Regions from separate parts of the Bacillus sp. SIMBA_154 genome, predicted to be linked through region 1. Evidence: riboswitches for the same ligand, from Rfam matches in the RefSeq annotation. Region 1 holds a riboswitch; the other holds the start of a gene.
The links. A riboswitch is a leader RNA that binds a small molecule or an ion and turns the genes downstream of it on or off. The one in region 1 is predicted to bind glycine.
Positions count from the first base shown of each region.

Region 1 (10,843 bases):
TGTTGAACAATGTTCAAGATGAGCAATGTTTTCTTTGCCACCTACATGCTGTAAGACGTCTTTGGCAACCTGTGTATAATCCATCTTTTCTCCCCCTTTTCTCATACACGAGACCTATATTTTGGCAATAAAAAAAGGACCTAAAACGACAAATTCAAGAAATTCATCGTTTTTAGATCCTGCCTGCATGACCAGTCACATGTCTAATTTATCAATATTGGATTTGTTTTTAGTATATATTGAGTTAATGTAAGCGTCAACATATATTTATGAATTAAAAAATATTTTTTATAAGTCTAATGTCACCAAAACGATCTCATTTTACTTTAGAGGACATTTAAATCAAAAAAGTCAGATAGTATCATATGTCCTATCTGACGTGATTGTTATCTTTATTTTTTCTTTGCTTTTTTCTTTGCGGCTTTTTTAAATGCTTCTACTTGCTTTTGATATTGTTTCTTATTCACAGCTTTCAGTTTCATTTTTTCATTCTTTTTCCAAAACGGCAACTCAATATAGGCAGCTTTTACATCAGATGATCCTATCATCTTAGACAGGCCACCCTTTATTTTTGGTGTGGGATAGACCCAAAAGTTTTTAAAACCTGTGATTCCAACTGCTTGATATTTTTCTTTTTTCAATGGCTTACTTTTCTTCCCTGTGGCTTTGGAGATTGTAATAGCCCCTGAAAAATCCCCTTCAAAAACGGCTTCTTCGATATTAAGGAAAATTTGATATGAATTGTTTTTTGCTGTATACAAATAGCCGTAGGCTTTATTTAAATTGTCTGTGTATTTCCCTATGATCTCATAGTAACGGTCTTCTGCTGTATCCACGTACTCATCATAGCGCTTATCAATGGCTTTTTTGTATTCTTTTAATCTCTTCTCATCAACAGATTGATAGCGTTTACTTTTCTTCGCTCCTTGCTTTTTGACCATGAGGTCTTTTCCAGAAAAATAAATGTCATATACGATTGTTTTTTTCTTTTGTTGGACTTTAAGTTTGTATCCTTTTTTCGTGGTTTTCCCCGTTAGTTTGTATTTTGTTTTCACCATATAAGGCTCAATTGGATCAATCTTCACACCCTTACCGTTTAGGTATCCCGTGACCTTGCCTTTCTTTTCAGTCACCTTCAGCCAACTGACATTGTCCTTTGTTTTATAGGCATATGCATAAGATTGGTTCAGTGATTCTTTTTTAGCAGATGCTTTGTTTCCTCCAAAACTTCCAGCACCAATCAATAGTGCAACAATCATGAACAATATTCCTATGTTCCTCAACTTCATTTGTACACCCTCCATTCTTTTATGAATAGATGCGCAAGCTCTTTACACATCAAGTATATATTACCATATTTATGATTTATCTCCTGTATTTTAAAAATATAAAGCTATCAATTATTATTTTCTTGCTTTTTATTCATTTCAAATTTATTATATATCTAAATGATATATCTTTTAGCTAGGTGTGTGGATGTACTGAAAAAATACAATGATACGACGTATGCGATTTTAGGTATTTTAACGACAGATTGCAAGTCAGGGTACGAAGTGAAGCAATTAATTGATAAGAGCTTGCATCATTTTTGGAAAATTAGTTATGGACAAATTTATCCTGCTTTAAAGTTTATAGTCGAGGAAGGACTTGCTGAGGTTTCACCTACTTCTACATCCGGCCGTTCAGACAAGCGTGAATATCATCTGACTGAAAAAGGACTGGATACGTTAAGGCAATGGCTGGCGCAGCCGCTCGATCAGTTACCAGCAGAACGAAATGAAGTGTTATTAAAGTTATTTTTTGGACAATATCTTTCATTTGAGAAAAAGCTGGTGCTTCTACAGGATTATGAGAGGGGGCTCCGTATCCGTTATGAGACATACGTTTCGATTGAACAAAACATCAAGGAGCTTTATCCAGATGAAGCTGATGCGAAGTACTGGCTGTTTACTTTAGATTATGGAAAGAAAGTGGCTCAAGCAGGAATTGATTGGTGCGTGGAAACATGTGAACAGATGAAGAAAGAGGGGTGAACGAATGAAAAACGACATACGTGCTGGCAGATTTACAACGGACCATTCTGACTCGATTGTTGTGTTCATCATCGGAATGAGGATCAACAAACGCTGGGCGATCCATCAATGGCTGCCTGTGTTCATGGCGATGCCTGGCATGATCAAAGAACTGTATACCCATCAAGACGAGCTTGGTTTCCTCGGGACAGAGAATTACTTCGGTTTACGCACTACAGCGATGATCCAATATTGGAAGTCAACAGATGACCTTCTTGCCTATGCCAAGATGGAAAAGCATTTGGCGGCTTGGAAGGCCTTTAATCAAAGAGCACGGACCAATGACGCAGTGGGCATTTATCATGAAACGTATCAAGTTCAAGCCGGATCATATGAATCTGTCTACGTGAACATGCCTTCCTACGGACTGAGCCAAGCGAGAGCTTCTATTCCAATTGGTAAAGGAAAACAAACAGCGGAAGAACGGCTGGATACAACAAATTCCTAGAGAGCGATTCTCTAGGAATTTCTTTTTGCAACGGTCACAAAATGCTTTAATATGCGGGCTGTTAACCCCCAAATGGTGTATTTTTCATAATCATAAAACCATTCCTCAATCGAACGGCTCCCCCAGCGGTACTTCTCGCCATTCATGATTTTTTCATAGGGGAAATCCTCAGCTGGTGTTGGCTGAACAGACACATGATGTAGGTACGGCTCATATTGGCTGAGCCATGATAAAGGTATGGTAAAGGTCTCCTCCACTTCCTCTTGATTAAAGGAGTGCTTTACCTTTTGCTCATCAATGATGCCGACATACGGATAGACCACGAAGGATGGAGAAGCAATGTAAGGACTGAGCTGCCCAAGGATCTCGACTGATTCAGGCGGAATGCCCAGCTCTTCATGTGTTTCTCGCAGTGCAGCTTCTTGTGCTGTTTCACCGCCGTCGAGTTTGCCTCCAGGGAAGCTAATATCACCAGGCTGTTTTCTCATGGTCAGCGATCGCACCTCAAATAAAATATGCCATTCCCCGTTTACTTGCACCAAAGGAACAAGGACTGCCGCTTTGAACGCTGTCTCTTCTCCAATAAACAACGGTTGTGATTGATGTAAGTCATTCTTTAATTGATCAATGAACAAGGACATCACCTGTTTTCTGTTTCTCTTTCCTTTAGCGTATCATTGTTCACCTTTTGAATAAAGATGATCTTTCTGACAATTATTTTTATCATTTTGACAACTAAACTTGTCAAAATGAATATAATGCTTTACAATCAAGGAAAGATTTCGATCAAAATTGAGGTGACGGAATGAAAAATCGGCTAAAAGAGCTTCGTGCACGTGATGGTTTGAACCAAACTGAGCTTGCAAAGCGTGCAAAGGTTTCTCGTCAGACCATCAGCTTAATGGAACGCGACGAATTAATGCCGTCGCTCTTGCTCGCTGTTAAGCTTTCACGTATTTTTCAGGAACCCATTGAACGTATTTTTCTATTCGAGGAGGATGAACTCACATGAAAACTGTATACAAGATGCTCTTAGGTGCTCTCCTTGGCTTTCTCGGTGCTTACTGTTTGCTGGCGGCCGAATTTGAAATGACACTTCTTGATATTGCATTCGAAACGACTCTTGTCATCACTGGATTGACGATCCTATTGATCATTTATTGTTTTTCAGGAATTTCACGTATGAAGAAAAGAGTATCACTTTCTGTATCTGGTGATGAGGAGGATGAACTGGAAGTAAAACAGTATCGAACCTTTACTGATTTGTCGTTAGCCAATACGGTGAGTACCATTTTATCCATTATTGCAATCGGTATGGCCATCGTGACCGAGCAGCCACTCTGGCTTATTCTTGTCAATGTCGCTTTATTTACGATCACCATTATCAGTTCTTATGCTGCGATATCGGTTCTAAAACTCGTCTATCCTAATCGCAATCTACCAAGCCCATCCGACAAAGATTATAGCAAAAAGCTGCTCGCCATTTCTGACGAAGGTGAAAAGCATGTGATGCTGGGAGGGCTGTTTCACACCTACCAAATGATGAATATGTTATTGATCGGTGCCATGTTTATTCTCATTGTATATTCCCTTGGAGCGAATCACTCTCAGCTCTTCTCGATCATGATCATAGGACTTGTTTTGATCATTCTGAATGCAAATTACATGTTGAAGATTAGAAATCGTTAAATGGTAAAAAGCACAGCGCTATGAAAAGGCTGTGCTTTTTTTCATCCATTATGCAGCACGGCGTTTCTTTCGTGCATAAACCAAAAATAGAAATCCGAACCATACCGGTGTCAATAACAGCGCTGGACGTGTTGCGTCAGCGAAGAGCATGATCACGAGAATGGCGGCAAAAAGCACAAGAACACAAATATTCACAAAAGGTGTGAATGGCGCTTTAAAGGTAGATGCTGCATGCAGTTCAGGACGTGTTTTTTTATATTTCAGGTGACATATTAAAATAATACTCCATACCCAAATGAAACAAATGGCACTGATTGTTGTCACAATGCCAAAGGCTTGTTCAGGAATCAGCTTGCTTAAAAGAGCCCCGACAGATACCACGATCGTTGAAACAAATAGTGCATTGCTTGGGACAGCGTGTTTATTCAGACGGCCAAAGGAAGATGGTCCCTGTTTTTGATGACTGAGATTATACAAAATACGGCTCGTCGAGAACATGCCGCTATTACAAGCGGAAGCCGCAGAAGTCAGGACAACAAAATTAATGAGCCCCGCTGCTACTGGTATACCAATCAGTCCAAAGGTTTTCACAAAAGGACTTTCTGATGCACTGAGCTCGGTCCATGGGTTGATACATAATAAAACAAAGATCGCACCCACATAGAAAAATAGAATTCTTAATGGAATTTTATTAATCGCAGACGGAATGTTTTTTTGTGGATTCGCCGTTTCTGCTGCGGACACGCCAACAAGTTCCACTCCCACATACGCAAAAATCACCATCTGGAATGACAATAAGAAGCCTGTGACACCATTTGGAAATACCCCGCCATGTGACCAAAGGTTCGTGACCGTCACAGGCCCGGCATCTGTTTGAAAACCAATGATTAAAAGAACAACCCCAACGCCAATTAGCATTAGAATCGTAATGACTTTAATCAGTGCAAACCAAAATTCCATTTCTCCAAAAAGCTTCACTGTTAATAAATTAAACCCTAGTAAAATCAACAAACAAATGATTGCAGGAATCCATTGCGGAATGTCAAACCAATACTGCACATACACCCCGACCGCAATGACATCAGCCATCGCTGTCATAATCCAGCAAAACCAATACGTCCAGCCAGTTACAAAGGAAGCCCATGGGCCAAGATAGTCCTCTGCAATATCGGTTAATGACTGATAGCCTGTCTTCGATAAGAGCAATTCTCCAAGTGCCCTCATGACAAAAAAGATGGCCATTCCGACAATTAAATAAGCAAAAATAATCGACGGACCTGCCAATTGAATGGCCTTTCCAGAGCCTAAAAACAGCCCTGTTCCGATGGTTCCGCCTATTGCAATTAATTGAACATGACGGTTTGATAAATCTCGTTTTAATTCTTGTTGTGCCAATGTCAACGCCCTCCTCCGACACGATCCTATACTAAAATAATGAACCTTCAAAAAGTCCATAAAAAAAGAGATTGGATGCGCTCCAATCTCATGGTCATAAAAGAATAGCAAAATAGAGAAAAGCAATACATGGCATCATCCATGCATCACAAATACAATATTTCGTACTCTTCTGTCCTTTTGCCTGAGATTGTGAACCCTTCGGCGCCGCACATACATGCGGTCTCTCCAGAAGCTGCTCCTGCCATAGTGTGACCCACAGCAATCATAGCCTTCGTTATTTACTTAAAATGTTGCTATTTCTGAATAATTTTATATTTTACGCCTCTAGAAGAAAGCTGTCAATGGTAATCTTTTAAGATTTTATCCCTTCTCTACCTGATGCAATATGACTTCACTTCATCAACACCCCCTGATAAGGTATAATAAATCAAAAGATGTTCGGCTCGTTTGATGGAGAAATCCATCTTGACTATGAACCAAAGTTAGGCAATCCATTGAAGTTGGTGAAGACAAATGAAAAAATTGAACAAACAGCGTGTCACATTACAGGAAGTCGCCCGGCATGCCGGTGTCTCGACTTCAACGGCCTCACTCGTTGTTCGAAACAATCCTAGAATCTCTGAAGCCACTCGAACAAAAGTACTGCAATCCATGGAGGATTTAGGATACGTGTACGACCGCGTCGCTGCAAACATGCGGTCAAAAAGCTCCAATATTGTGGGTGTTATCGTCACGGACATTTCAAACACCTTTATTTCTGAGTTTTTAATCGGCGTGCAAACCACACTTGAATCACTTGGCTATACCGTTTTACTCGGTACAACCTTTGACAGTGTCGATAAGCAGGAACGGCTCATTTCCACAATGGTAGAGCACCGAGTTGGCGGGATTATTTTAAACCCAGCTTCGAAAAGCTCTACTAGGACGGTCAAACAGTTAAATCAAATTCGCACCCCAAAAGTGCTAGCAAACCGTGAATTAGCGGAAGTGCATTGTGACTATGTCGGCGCTGATTATGAACAAGGCGCTTGGATGGCGGTACATCACCTTCTTCAAAAAGGACATCGACGTATTGCCTTTTTAGGCGGCATCAAGTCCTCATCGACTTGGATTGAACGCATGAAAGGTTTCAAAAGAGCCCATGATGAGGCAAACCTGACGATTGATGAATCTCTTATTATCGATATGGAACCTACCCGTGAAGGCGGGAAAGAAGCCCTTACCCAAGTCATCGACCAGCCCGAGCCTCCTACTGCTATTTTTTGCTTTAGTGACTTAGTCGCGTTTGGGGTCATTCAGGAACTGACAGCACGTGACATCAAGCCTGGTGAAGACATCGATGTTGTTGGATTCGATAACATCCCTGAAGCTGAGATGTATCACCCGCCGCTCACCACTGTCTCATCATTCCCACGATCCATCGGAGTAAAAGCAGCGAACCTTTTATATCATAAAATGAACGAGCAGGATGAAGAGCTGCAGCGATTGATCCTAAAGCCTCAACTTCATATTAGAGAAACCTCTACATCATCATGAAAGGGAGAATTGCGTGCAGCAATTCTCTTTTTTTATTGATCAAGTCAACTATTTCTTTATTTCATTTTTCTTTTTTTACATCACAAAGTCATAAACTTGACACATTTAAAGCGCAGGAGTATATTTATCACGTTGCTTCTTTTGGTATATCGTTATACCAAATTCGTCATACTATTATTTTTATTTAACAACAGTTGAAATTGATAATTTCTGATTCTGATCAAATCATGAAGATACACTTTCTTATCAAGACTGTTATTATTTTTTATTTTTAGTAGAACGATGTACTTAATGGAAGAACAGATGAATATTCATTATTTTTTCATCAATCACACAAGGGGTGTTGTGATGGGCTTGATATTACAAAGGTTAACAAAGAATTTGACCCAAAAAGGGTTTTAAATATAGGAGTGAGAACATGAAAAATCCTTATATTAAATCGTCACTTGGCATGTATTTAAACTACTTCATGCTCGGCATGATCAATATTATTGTGGCTTCCAACATGGAAAGCTTATCTGAACGCTACCATGTGGATATTCCGAAAATCAGCTTGCTTGTATCGGCGATCGGAATAGGTAAACTGATTGCTCTCTTTTTCTCTGGACGGTTAGCAGACCGCTGGGGACGTAAGCCTGTCATTATTACAGGAAACTTTCTTTACTTATTATTCTTAATCGGAATTCCAACGACAACGAATTATACACTCGCTTTTATCTTTGCGATTTCAGCAGGGATTGCAAACTCACTGCTTGATTCAGGGACATACCCTGCTCTAACAGAATCGTTTCCTAAAAAAGCAAGTTCAGCTTCTGTTTTAGTGAAGGCGTCCGTTTCAATTGGAGCGACTGTTCTTCCATTTATCTTGGCATTCTTTATTGCACATGACATCTTCTGGGGCTGGGCGTTCTTTGGACTAGGACTTCTTTATTTACTCGTAGGGATTTACTTGATCTTTATGCCATTCCCGAACCATAAGCAAGTCTCTTCACAAGATGATCTTCCAGTGCAGGAACAAATGAAGGAAGAACCTAAAATGTTTGGTGAAGGCTTAGCTGTTGTGCTCATGGGATTCACGTCTACTGCATTGTTTGTCGTATGGCAGACGTGGCTTCCGCAACTCGGGTTAAAACTGATTGGACTTGGCACAGGACAAGCGACGCAGCTTCTTTCTTATTTTAGTATTGGTGCCCTTGTGTCTGTTCTATTACTATCGATCGTATTAGATAAATTTATTTCACCTATTATGGTCGCCATTATTTACCCAATTGGGGCATTCCTTGCAATGTTTTCACTATTTCAAATCGAAACGTACAGCATTGTGATTGTCAGCACCTTTTTCTTAGGATTATTTACAGCAGGGATCTTCCAGCTGGCCATGAGTATTATGATGAAATTATTCCCTACAAACAAAGCAACGGCTTCATCATACGTCAACATTGCGGCAAGCTCAGCGTTTATTCTTGTGCCGCTCATTACAAGTGGGTTGGTCAGCACGTACGATATTAAAATGACGTTATTTTTCGATATGATCATTGCGGTCATTAGCGTATTGTTAGCAGTCTTTGTTTTAGGACGCATGAAAAAATTGTCTAGATAATAAAAGGAGATGTCAATTATGACAAACATACATGAACGAAATATTGATGGAAAAACAAAATTAGTCGGTCTTCTTGCTACACCAATTGGACACAGCCTGTCACCACGGATGCACAACCTTGGATACACATTAACAGGTATCAACTATGCTTACCTAGCCTTTGAAGTAGGAAATGATGAACTAGAAGCAGCAGTAAACGGAATGAAAGCGATGGGTGCAGCTGGATTTAACGTATCTATGCCAAATAAAATGAAAGTGCTGGATTACTTAGATGAACTAGATGATTCTGCGAGATATACACGTGCAAGCAACACTGTTGTGAACAAAGATGGCAAACTGATTGGCTACAACACAGATGGTCTTGGTTACGTGAGAAACTTGATTGAACATGGCGTTGAACTAGCTGGACAAAAGGTAACACTTGTTGGCTCAGGCGGTGCTGCGACACCGATTGCCATTCAACTTGCACAATCAGGAATTCGTGAAATTAGTATTTTTGCTCGTCAAGATCAATACTTTGTTCAAGCGGAAGAAAATGTGAAGTACATCAATGAAGAGATGAAATCATTCGGTGTCAAAGCGAACATTTTCCCACTTGAAGACAAAGACGCTTTCCGCCGTGAAGTAGCTGAGAGTGCGATCTTAGCAAATGGGACAAGCCTTGGGATGAAACCATTAGACCAGCTTAGCATTATTGATGACACGCTTGATGTACTGCGTAAAGATTTGATCGTGACAGATGTTGTGTACAACCCGCAAAAAACAAAACTTCTTGCTCAAGCACAGGAAGCGGGTGCCAAAACCATTAACGGTCTTGGAATGATGCTATGGCAAGGTGCTCTTGCTTACAAACTCTTTACTGGTGAAGATATGCCAGTTGATCAAGTGAAACAGATACTTTTTGAAAACGACCGTTTCTAAACAAAAAGAAGACGACTTCCTGAGCGGAGGTCGTCTTTTTTTATTCATGTACCATGATTTGGCGGTATCGATACAGAATATACATCGCACCGATAATGGCCACAACAGCCACAACCGCATCGAACATAAAGATCTGTAAAATGGTCGAGTGGCTTTCAATCAAACCTGTTACGACCGGGATGACAATGGCCGACACCCCGCCGGCTGTTGAGATAATCCCTGTCATCGTTCCTTTGTTCTTCCAGAAGAATTCAGCCATCACCGTTAATGTCAGCTGAAAGACACCAGCTGTTGAAAATCCCAATACAAATGAATTGACAGTTCCTATGACTGGAGATTTTACGACCAGTAGCACACAGATAGAGGCAAGTGTAATGATTGGATAGATCAGCAGCACCGTGACCGGACGGACAATGCGGCGCAAAAGAAATGCGAGCAATAGGACTGACAGCAAACCACCCATGCTATAGTAACTAAGCAGCTTCACTGCACTGCCAGAAGCCATCCCCAATATGGCCTCACCGTACGTAGGAAGCCAAATTTGCGGCAAGGCGTACAGACCATTTGACGTAAAGCTGATCACAATAAGTGCGATCCCTTCCCTCCAAAACGTAGGCTCTGACGTGAAGCGTGGAAGTCCGTCATGCTCGGTCACCTGGACTTGCTCCACTTTGCGATGATTCGGAAATGGCAATGTCCAGAGCATCAAGACATTCACAAGATAGATAAGGGCAGGAACAAAAAACGCAATGCCATAAAACAAATCATGCTCCGCTAAAAAGAAAATAGCCAGCGGCAGAATGGTCGCCCCAATCGAAATAAAAGCCTTCACCATCACATTCGCAGATCCCGAGTTTTGTGGAAAAGCCTCCATTAAGGCTGGATACGTTCCTGCATCCATCGCTGAATTCGCCACCCCTGCCAAAATCGCAAACGCAAAGGCGATTTGATAATTTGGAGACAATGGGATCCCGATGAGGAACACCGCCATCAGCACACCAGAAACCAAAATCACCGGCTTTCGGCCAAACCGATCTGACAGCACACCTGATAGACCATACGTGAGCACCCTGCCAATGCCGAGTGCCGAGATCATATAACTAATTCCCGCACTATTGGTATCTAACTGTTTGATTAAAAATGGCATATTTGAAGCCAATATAATATTGACCATACCTA
Region 1 covers NZ_JAWJBV010000008.1:49,627-60,469, forward strand. Annotated here, with positions in the region: gene R0K30_RS12575 (beta-glucoside-specific PTS transporter subunit IIABC) at 1-84, opposite strand, end outside; gene R0K30_RS12580 (hypothetical protein) at 393-1,289, opposite strand; gene R0K30_RS12585 (PadR family transcriptional regulator) at 1,482-2,033, shown strand; gene R0K30_RS12590 (DUF4188 domain-containing protein) at 2,038-2,520, shown strand; gene R0K30_RS12595 (NUDIX hydrolase) at 2,532-3,155, opposite strand; gene R0K30_RS12600 (helix-turn-helix transcriptional regulator) at 3,326-3,532, shown strand; gene R0K30_RS12605 (DUF3169 family protein) at 3,529-4,209, shown strand; gene R0K30_RS12610 (amino acid permease) at 4,258-5,604, opposite strand; glycine riboswitch at 5,767-5,846, opposite strand; gene R0K30_RS12615 (LacI family DNA-binding transcriptional regulator) at 6,121-7,143, shown strand; gene R0K30_RS12620 (MFS transporter) at 7,562-8,743, shown strand; gene R0K30_RS12625 (quinate/shikimate dehydrogenase) at 8,762-9,664, shown strand; gene R0K30_RS12630 (MFS transporter) at 9,705-10,843, opposite strand, start outside.

Region 2 (10,843 bases), on a different contig from region 1:
GAATTGTACACGTATAGTCAATTCCTATTGGAGAATGCAGAGCTGAAAATTGAAAAATGGGTTTCATGGCTGCAGCCGGTCATATATGGTTTGACAGCGCTCCTTATACTCATTGTGTATTTATCTATTCTTTTACCGATGTATCAACTAATGGAACAAGTGTGAGGAGGAGGACAAAGGCATGAATGATAAAGGATTTACACTGTTGGAAATGTTAATTGTCATGCTCGTGATTTCCATTCTTTTACTCATTACCATTCCGAATATCACACGTCACCATCAAAGCATTCAAGCGAAGGGCTGTGAAGGGCTCAAATCAATGGTGAGTACACAGGTGATGGCATATGAATTAGAGCATGATGGCAAGACACCATCTTTAGCTGAATTAGAAAAAGAAGGCTATGTCAAAAAGGGATTAACTTGTCCTAATGGAAAAGCCATTGTCATTCAAAACGGCGACGTGAAGCATGAATAAGTTGCTTTTACATGAGAAGGGTTTTACCCTCATTGAACAGCTCATGATCTTACTTGTTTTATCTATTCTATTGTCGGTCATAGGAGGAAAAGTCCCAAGTATATTAGAAAGTGCTGAAGCAAAAAAACAAGTGAACATCATGAAACAAGATCTCCAATTGGCTGCTTATACGGCATTTATCAAAAAAACCCGTGTGAATGTTGACATTCATCCACACCATGTATCCTATCAAATAATAGATCAAAATGGTGATGAGGTGATTGCTTCTCATCAGCATAAAAAAGGCATCATCAAGCATTCTACATTTCCACAGGGGATCCACTTTAATGTAAATGGACATCCGAGCAGCGGCGGATCTCTCATTGTTCAATTTGGCAGTCAAACTTATAAACTCACGATTTATTTAGGGAGCGGGCGGATCCATGTTCAAAAACAATAGAGGATTTAGTACGTTTGAGATGCTGTTAGCTTGCCATACCTTTCTATTTGCAGCTCTTGTGCTCATGCCAGCCTATGAAAAACTAATGATGGGAAAAAAGGAATTAAGAGCAAAACTTGAAGCTTACCAAGTGTTACATGAACATATGAACGAAGCGTTCATAGAAGGTACAAAGCCATCCGTCAAAAAGAAGAGAGGCGAGATCACATATGAACTCCATTGGAGTAAGCAGAGGGGATGTGTATCATACAAAGTACACAAAAAGAAGACGATATGCTTTCGTCATGTTGAATGATGAACAGGGATTTACACTTGTACAAGCTTTGTGGCAATTGCAACTATTTCTGTTCCTTTCTTTTGGCTGTGTGCTCATCTTTTCTGTTGCAGAGAAAGCCCATCCATTTGAAGAAATCAACCAATTTTCACAAATGGAGTGGAAGCAAACTGTACTGCAATTAGAGGAGGAATTAAGCCGTGCACTGGCTGTTAGAGCGGTGAAAGAAGGAAAAGTGTTAGAGTATATTTCCGACCAAGGGCGAGTTGTGAGGGTTGAGCCATATCAAGAGATGCTGCGGAAGCGAATGGATCAGGCGGGGCATCTTCCTTTATTGCAAAAGGTGAAACAATTTCGCGTCAGAACAGATCAGCAAACAACAATCCTTGAAGTCACAGATGTATCTGGTAAGGTGTATGAAGCCATTTTTTTCACATATAAAGGAGTGGTTCCTAAAAAACGTGAAAAGTGAAGAAGGGTTTATCTATCCGCACGTACTTGCTACGATTCTTTTCTTCCTTTTGATCCTAGGCTCGATGACGATTGGGTTTCAAAATGAGCTGAAAAGTGCAGAGCTGACGATTTCCTTTTATAAAAAACAGCAGCTATTTAGAATGGGTGTAAGTGAGGCTGCAAGCAAATTAAATCGTATTTGTGATCAGCCGAATACTCATGTGGACACTGAAGAAGGACGTGTGACATTGAAACAGATCGGGTGCGATCAAAAGAAAAAACATGTCCATATGCTGGTCGGCGTTAAAACAAAGGATGGTTTAGCAGATGAGCGGGAATTGGTGATGGATGGGAAGACCGGTGAAATTATGAAATGGACAATCCCTGATTAGCAGTGTATAAAATCACACTCTTCCTGGTAACACTTTAAGGAAGAAGAGGTGAATGTTCGTTGAAAACAAATGACTATGTAAAATATATGACACAGGAAATCATTAAATATATGAATACACCACGTGACGAACGGAAGGAACATAAACAAGAAAAGATGGAAACAAAACCGCCATTTTCACAGCGTTTATTTGGTGTTCTGCCGTTTGGCTTTTCAATGATGCTAAAAAAACGACATCGACAAAAGTAAAAAGCCGCCAGCAGGCGGTTTTTTTGTGCCGCTTTAGCTGTATTCTTCAACGACAATGACTTTATTGACCTTGTTTGAGTAAGGGTTATAGGAAATGGTGACAAATACCCCAAATTCTTTGGCATGATCTTTTAACGTAATATGATACTGTTTCACAGATTCTTTTTCCCGATGCCTGTCCCATACTTTTTGTTTAAATAAGACTTGTGCTAACGGATATCTTTTCTTTGCTTCTTTGACAGCTCTTGTTTCCCATTGATCTGCGGCAGTAGTGAATCCTCTCGCATCTGCAGGTTTGGCGTCTTGTATGACAGGACCCAACAGTAAACTGAGCATGATCATGATTTTTCTATATTTCACTTAACATCACCTCATCAGTTATTATCCTGACCAAATCCTACACTTTTATGTAAATTTTTAAGAAGTACAAATGTCACAGAAAAAAATATAGAATATGGCGAAAGAATGAGAAAATGGAAGAATTTTCTCGGAAGAGTTCTTGTTTAAGAACAAAATGGACTAATTTGACGTTTTGGGTTTTATAGGTATTTCCTTATACTGAATGTAATCGTTCTCTTTAAAGAACAATCGTCCAAGGAGTTGGAAGAATATGAAACAGTCGCTCTTTGTACTCTTTAGTTCCATTTGTTTAATTTTCATGTCTCTTCTTATCACATCTACTAACGCTTCTTTTAACGATGTCGAGCATACAAATTTTGTGATGAACACGTGTGAAGATTTTGAACAGACAGATCAGCATTGTCAGCCAAAGAAATGGGATAAAAGTGATTTAAAGCTCATAGATCAAACGATGATCGAAGGAACAGTCTGTGCGCCTCAAAAGCTGAGCATGACATTAAAAAATATTGGACAACCCATAGCGCACTCTGAATGGAAGTGGGAATTACACAAAGTAGAAAGTGATCAGAAACCATTACAGGATGGTCATATTCTTGAAAAGGGCTCTATACAACACCTTTCATCAGAAGAAACGACGACTGTCACAACAGATAAAGCAAAAACGAATGGAATCTATGCATTTAAAATCTATTTTCCTAATGGAATTGGTGCATCTGAAAAAACATTCTTTTGGTCTAAACATATGCAGCTCTCAAGCTGTCAAGAAAAGATATCTTAAATGGAGCTGTCTGCTGAATGAAAAAAATGATATGAAAAGGGGAGAAGAGACATGAAAAAATGGATGAAAATGTCTGGCAGTATTCTTTACGCAACGGTTTTCACGATGATGATTGCATGTATTATTGTTGTGTTGTCATCAAGAACAACAGGTGGAGATCCTCAGATTTTCGGTTATCAATTCAAGCAAGTATTATCTGGCTCAATGGAACCGGAATTTTCGGCTGGGTCGCTGATTGTAGTACAACATGTGACCTCACCTGATACGCTCAAAAAAGGGGATATTATCACTTTTCAAACGAAGCAAGACAAGTCCTTTGTGACTCACCGAATTGTTGGGGTAAAAGGAAATGGAACAAATAAAGCCTTTGAGACAAAAGGAGACCACAATATGTATCAAGACGGCACGCTGGTAAAAGCGGATCAAGTGGTTGCGCAGTATACGGGAATGAACATCCCTTATGCAGGAAAGTTTCTTTCGTATGCCGGGACCTCGGCTGGAACCGCTTTGCTGCTGATTATACCAGGTGTGATGCTGCTCGTTTATTCAACAATTCATTTTGTGGGCGCTGCGAAACATCGAAGACACACGGCTGATTTACATATGTCAGAGAAACAAGCATAAATTTTCGTTTGTAACCTAATTAGGTTTCAATAAAACAATTTATTAGGGGGTTTATTCATGGCTATCAAAAAATCAATTCGTTTAGGTGTATTATCAGGGGCATTAGGCCTTGCTCTAATCGGCGGGGGAACTTGGGCGGCATTTAATGATGTAGAAAAGGCAAACGCGGTCTACTCGACAGGAGAGCTGAATTTATCTGCAAAAGAGAACTCTGGCGCCATCAACCTTGCGAACTTAAAACCTGGTGACCGAATAAAGAAAGAATTTAATTTTGAAAATAAGGGGTCGCTTGCGATTAATCAAGTGCTGATGAGTCTTGATTATAGCCAGTTTAAAGATGGAACTTCTGCGAAGAATGGCGGTAAGAATACAGCTGAAGAATTCCTCAGCCAGTTTCAGGTGAGTGTTCTTACGGTTGGAGCCGAAGGTGGAAATGGTTATCCGAAAAATATTATTTTAGACCATGCAAACCTGCTTGACCTGCATCAATTAACGTCAAAACAGGATCAGACCGCATTTGAAAAGCTTCGTCATGCCGTCGATGAGAAGTTTTTACATGAAAGTGGTAAAATTAATGTAGCAACCGTTGATGGAACAGTGGCTCCAGAGTATGACGGCATTCCAAAGAATCCGTTTGATTACGATAAAATGGAAATGATCATTGAATTTGTCAATGACCAGACGAAGGATAAAGCTGGTCACTATATCCAAAATAAATACCAAGGCGATGCGATTCAAATTGATCTTTCCTTCGAAGCGACTCAGTGGAATGGTTTAACGATCAATCCCAAAAAGCATACGGATGAAAAAGGCTACGTGAAAGAAAACGAAAAAGCACACAGCGAAGATAAAAAATAAATACAGTCTTTAGACTGATATATAAGCTCTGCATAGCAATTGGAGGAGTATGCGCTAAAACGTGCGCTTTACTCCTCTTCTTGCTGTTTTTTCCAGATTTGATAATCTAAAAATTCACGAAATTGCTTTTTCGAAACCCCTGATGTCATTGCATCTCGAACTAGTTTTTCCCATTCACTATCTAATTGACCATCGTATTCGGTTTCATCTTTTTCGTGTAACAGTGTATGAACCGAGACGTCCAGAACGGCGGAGATTTTTTCAAGAAATTGAATGGAGGGGTTTGTTTGCAAGTTTCTTTCTATTGAGCTTAAATAAGACTTCGCTACCCCAGCCTTTTCGGCCAGTTCTGATAGTGAGTAGCCTTTTTCATTGCGGTATTGTTTAATACGCTGGCCAATCAATGTCATCACCTTCCTTTCGATATTATAGCACATTCAGAAAGGTTTGATAGAATGACTTCTTACCAGAGGGGGAGACTCAGAGGACTTTTCCTTTGATTTGAGAAAATGACGGACTTCTTCAACTGTTAGCCCTGCTTTGCGAGCTTCGCGTAATAATTGAACCCATTCACTGTCTAATAATTTCGTTTTCTTTTCCATACAAATACCCTCCTAAAATACTGAATCGTGTATTTCAGGCACTTAACGCATTAAATGGAAAGACACAGGTGGTAAGACCTCATAGGTTGCTTGCGTCATGTTTCCGCCCAATACAAACAGACAAACTTTGCTTTTGACTGATCGAAAATCGTATGTCACATGAAGGGGAGGGGACTCGTGAGTCAACCTCCTCTTTTTTGCTGTAAGTAAAAAAGCCCGCCATTTTCAATCGTAAGACTGATTTTTGGTTCGTATAAAGTTTTAAGTGCTTGTCTTTCTATTTCATATTCTACAGATGTGTCTGAAGTCCCTTCATAAAATTGGTTTAAAAGTTCCGAGTCTTCTTTCCACTTTTGAACAGCCCTCACCGCCCAATCGTCCGGCTCCTCATGGGCATAACGCTCCATCAGGCTATAGAGCCGTTTGACGCCGCTTTCTGGCTTAATCATTGTACTCATCGTAAAGCAATAATCAGGAATTTGAGACGACAGCTCACGGGCTTCGAGCTTTTCTTGAAATTGTTCTATGACTTCTCCTCGTATCAGATGAAGCCCAAGTGACAGCAGCTTATCCTTTTTACGGTCTGCCAGGTAGGATATTTTCACATTGAGACCAAGCCATGGTTCCAGCGCGATCTGGTTGTTGCTAAGCGGTCTCACTCTTTCGTAGAGCCGGATAAATCGGCCTTGCTGCTTAACAGCCTCGAATATTTGAAATAAACGAGGGGAGCCGAAGTGGACAAATTCACCTTCGACCGTGTCACCGGCTTTTTTTTGATCGGTGATTAAGGTCAGTTGCCGCGGCTCAGGTACACCGCCCGTTTTTTCGAGCCAGTGCCAATAAAAAGGGCGGTTCATAATCAATTTATCCATTTCGATCGTTAGCTGCACTGTCATATGTCCTGCACTTTCTTCTAATATGTCGCATTGGTTCGCCTGAAAGAAACGGAGAAGAAATGTATGAATGTCACGCTGCTCCATTGATCAACTCTCCTTTATAAGCCTTGCTGCCTTTTTTCTAAAAGCGGTGTTTGTGCTTCTGTTAAATAGGAAGCAAACTGGGTTAATTTCTTTTTCATGTCTCCGTCAGATTTGTGCTGAAAGAGTATATGATGCAATTCTGTTTCGGCATCTTGGATATCAATTCGCGTTAAAATATCATCTAGATCGCCAATGACGTTTTCAAACAGCTGAATTTTTTCATATAAAAGCTTTAGAATATGTTCCTCGACTGTTCCGTTCGTTGCCATATTGTAAATGTGGACATCCCGCTCTTGGCCAAGGCGGTGGATACGTCCAATTCTCTGTTCTAGACGCATCGGATTCCACGGAAGGTCGTAGTTGATGATCTGGTTACAAAACTGAAGGTTAATCCCTTCGCCGCCGGCTTCTGTAGCAATTAACACTTGAGCCCGTTCTCTAAATAAATCTTTCATCCAGTCTTTTTTGCTCCGCTTAAAGCCGCCTCGAAAAGGAACCGAGCTAATGCCGTTTTGCTGAAGAAACCATTGTAAATAAATTTGTGTCGCACGATATTCAGTGAAAATAATCACTTTCTCATTTAACTGCTGAATGAGTTTGACGACTTCCAGCGCCTTTGAATTTTGCTCGACTTGGTTGATTTTCTCCATGATTTGCGCAATGGCAGAAGATCCTAAAATGTGTTTTTCTTCTTCCTGCATTTTTTTAATCGTCATATAGACCGCCTCGCGGCTTGAGCAGCATTCCCGTTCCAAGGTCATGATTGAAAACATGTGCTTTGTATAAGCTGGATTCTCTTTCAGCTTGCAGATTTCATCATATAACGCTTGCTCTGTCGGAGAGAAATGAATGGAAATCGTCTTGACATGCCGTTTTGACCACTCGATGCCAGTGTCTTCTCTTCGGTTACGAATCATCACTTTATTGATTAGCTGTTTCAATCGATCATGATCTTCAAGCTGCAAGTCCTTTTTGGCAAAAACATCTTTAAACTGATGTTCATTCCCAAGATGGCCCGGCTTCAGAAGGGAAACGAGATTGAAAATTTCTCCGATTCGGTTTTGAATAGGCGTAGCTGTAAGCAGGAGGCAGAACTTCTTATTTAGATTTCTCACAAATTCATAGTTTTTCGTTTTATTGTTTTTCAGTTTGTGTGCTTCATCAATAATGACCATATCGTAGGCGATAGATAAAATCGTGTCTCGATGCGGCTGTCTTTTGGCTGTATCAATTGAGGAAACTACGACGTCACACTGCTCCCACACATAGCTTTTTTTTTGTTCGACAGCATCAATGTAAAATTTCGTCCGCAGCTCCTGCACCCATTGAGACACAAGGGAGGCGGGGACGAGAATGAGAATTTTTTTGGCAAGTCCACGAATCATGTATTCTTTGATAATGAGCCCTGCTTCTACAGTTTTCCCAAGTCCCACTTCATCTGCTAGAATGGCTTTCCCGTTCATCTCTTCTACGACTCTTCTGGCTACTTCGAGCTGGTGTTTTAAAGGAGTGAAGTCAGGTAGGTGCGTAGGAGCTTGCAAACCCTCGAATGAATCAATCGCCGTGACTTTCTGAACCTGCGTCGCTAATCGGTACATATCCCAGTTCGCCCAGGGACCGTCTGCTGAAAGCCGCTGCTGAAATTCACTTACCCATTCTTGATCAAAAATCGTTTGAATATTCAATGTCATCGCCTGCCTTTCTAGTCGGTTTATAATAAAATCGTTCTGTTTTTAAACGCTTCATTTTTTGAGAGATCTTTAAAAGACTATATATTTCAATAAAAGCGAACGATACTGAACATTTATTTTAAAAATGTTAATGATTTTTCTGTTGCTCTTGATCCATTTCTAATGGTAGGATGTTGGTAAGTGATCTAGAAAATAAGTCACCCATTTTGATAGTATGTCCAATAAATGTGAAGAATATGAGCGGATGATGGTATGGGGAGAGACTTGGCGGTTATTTTGCACTGGCAGGCGCCGAAGGAGCAAGCTGAATTGATTCAGTGAATCTCTCAGGCAAAAGTACTCTTACCGGACGCAACTCTGGAGAGTGTTTGCTCATTGTTTTTTTAGCAAACCACCAAAGGGGAAAACGCACAATGATGTTGTGCTGTAAACTTTCAGGTGCAAGGACAGAGACTTCTTTTTGATAAAAAGGGAGCTCTCTGTCCTTTTTTGCTGTGATTTTTTTCTGAAAATTCAGCTTGTGATCTGCACTGTAAGAAAAAAGGGGGAAACGATTGATGTTGAAACGAACACCGCTTTTTCATGCGTATGAAACGTTTGGCGCAAAAACCATTGACTTCGGGGGCTGGGAATTACCTGTCCAGTTTTCTTCCATTAAAGAAGAACATGAAGCTGTTCGAACAAAAGCAGGGCTTTTTGATGTGTCTCACATGGGTGAGGTGGAAGTCAAAGGTCAAGATGCCCTTCCTTTTTTACAAAAGCTATTAACCAATGATCTGTCTAAGCTGACGGATGGTAAGGCACTATATACAGCCATGTGTTATGAAGATGGCGGGACTGTGGATGACCTGCTCGTCTATCAAAAAGAAAAGAACAACTATTTGCTTGTCATTAATGCATCAAATATCGAAAAAGATGTGGATTGGCTGCTCAAGCATCAAGGTGAAGATGACGTATTGATCAAAAACGTCTCTGATCAAATCGCCTTGCTAGCACTTCAAGGACCTCTTGCTGCTGACATCATCAAGGATGTGGCGGACGAAGAGGTGACATCTCTCAAGCCATTTACGTTTTTATCACAAGCTGAGGTCGCTCAAAAAGAGGTGCTTGTTTCAAGAACTGGCTACACAGGAGAAGACGGCTTTGAAATCTACTGCCAGTCAGAAGATGCCGTTCACATTTGGTCGGCTTTATTAAAAGCGGGCCAGCCTAAAGGGTTAATGCCGTGCGGGCTCGGTGCACGTGACACCTTGAGATTTGAAGCAAGACTTCCGCTTTATGGTCAGGAGCTCACAAAGGATATTTCCCCATTAGAGGGCGGGATTGGTTTTGCTGTGAAAATGGATAAAGAAGCTAATTTTATTGGGAAAGAAGCGCTCAAAAAGCAAAAAGAAGAAGGAGCGAAGCGGAAGCTTGTCGGCATTGAAATGATTGATAAAGGGATTCCGCGTACAGACTATCCGGTCTTTTCAGGAGAGAAGCAGATTGGAATTGTCACAACGGGTACACAATCTCCAACGTTAAAGAAAAATATCGGGCTTGCTTTGATCGAAACATCAGAGGCGCAGCTTCAGGCAGAGGTGGAAGTACAAGTTCGTAAAAAACGTCTAAAAGCCAAAATCGTCGCCACACCATTTTATAAAAGAGCCAAATAACGAGGGGGAATAGAGGATGAAGCACAGGTATTTGCCGCAAACAGAGCAAGATCAAAAAGAAATGCTGGATGTCATCGGCGTTCAGTCGATTGATGAGCTTTTTTCAGATATCCCAGAGAAAGTACGATTCAAAGGGGCATACAACATCAAAGAAGCCGCATCTGAAACAGAGCTTGTGCGGGAATTATCTCGCTTAGCTGCAAAGAATAAGGATACTGTTTCCTATTCATCGTTTCTTGGTGCTGGTGTGTATGATCATTATCAGCCTGTCATTGTCGATCACGTCATCTCACGCTCTGAATTTTATACAGCGTATACACCTTATCAGCCCGAGATTTCACAAGGTGAATTGCAAGCCATCTTTGAGTTTCAAACGATGATCGCTGAGCTGACCGGCATGGATCTTGCCAACTCCTCGATGTATGATGGCGGAACCGCATTAGCTGAAGCGGCGATGCTGGCTGCAGGACATACAAAGAAAAAGAAAATTGTTGTCTCTGAATCGGTTCACCCTGAATCAAGAGCAGTGCTGAAAACATATGCCAAAGGACAGCATATTGAAGTAGTTGAGGTACCTGCGCGAAAAGGGCAGACGGATGTAGCGGCATTAGAAGAGGCCGTCTGCGACGAAACAGCAGCTGTTCTTGTACAATATCCAAACTTTTTCGGTGTAGTCGAACCGTTAAAAGAGATTGAACCGATTGCACATAAAGGAAAGAGCCTGTTCATTGTCTCAAGTAATCCGCTTGCACTCGGTTTACTGACGCCGCCAGGAAAACTGGGGGCAGATATTGTTGTTGGTGATGCACAGCCGTTTGGCATTCCGGCTGCATTTGGCGGACCTCATTGCGGGTATTTTGCCGTGACGAAAAAATTAATGCGAAAAGTTCCAGGGCGTTTAGTCGGGCAGACAGAAGACGAAAATGGTGTTCGTGGGTTTGTGCTGACCCTTCAAGCGCGTGAACAGCACATTCGAAGAGACAAAGCGACGTCAAATATTTGTTCGAATCAGGC
Region 2 covers NZ_JAWJBV010000001.1:100,494-111,336, forward strand. Annotated here, with positions in the region: gene comGB (competence type IV pilus assembly protein ComGB) at 1-165, shown strand, start outside; gene comGC (competence type IV pilus major pilin ComGC) at 182-475, shown strand; gene comGD (competence type IV pilus minor pilin ComGD) at 468-914, shown strand; gene comGE (competence type IV pilus minor pilin ComGE) at 934-1,209, shown strand; gene comGF (competence type IV pilus minor pilin ComGF) at 1,124-1,660, shown strand; gene R0K30_RS00585 (competence type IV pilus minor pilin ComGG) at 1,650-2,033, shown strand; gene R0K30_RS00590 (YqzE family protein) at 2,093-2,281, shown strand; gene R0K30_RS00595 (YqzG/YhdC family protein) at 2,315-2,641, opposite strand; gene tapA (amyloid fiber anchoring/assembly protein TapA) at 2,892-3,419, shown strand; gene sipW (signal peptidase I SipW) at 3,471-4,043, shown strand; gene tasA (biofilm matrix protein TasA) at 4,101-4,901, shown strand; gene sinR (transcriptional regulator SinR) at 4,970-5,305, opposite strand; gene R0K30_RS00620 (anti-repressor SinI family protein) at 5,339-5,503, opposite strand; gene R0K30_RS00625 (YqhG family protein) at 5,686-6,483, opposite strand; gene R0K30_RS00630 (DEAD/DEAH box helicase) at 6,498-8,168, opposite strand; glycine riboswitch at 8,419-8,526, shown strand; glycine riboswitch at 8,530-8,626, shown strand; gene gcvT (glycine cleavage system aminomethyltransferase GcvT) at 8,732-9,829, shown strand; gene gcvPA (aminomethyl-transferring glycine dehydrogenase subunit GcvPA) at 9,846-10,843, shown strand, end outside.
Region 2: it holds a riboswitch for glycine, as region 1 does, so the genes downstream of both, gcvT (glycine cleavage system aminomethyltransferase GcvT) here and R0K30_RS12610 (amino acid permease) in region 1, are expected to answer to the same signal.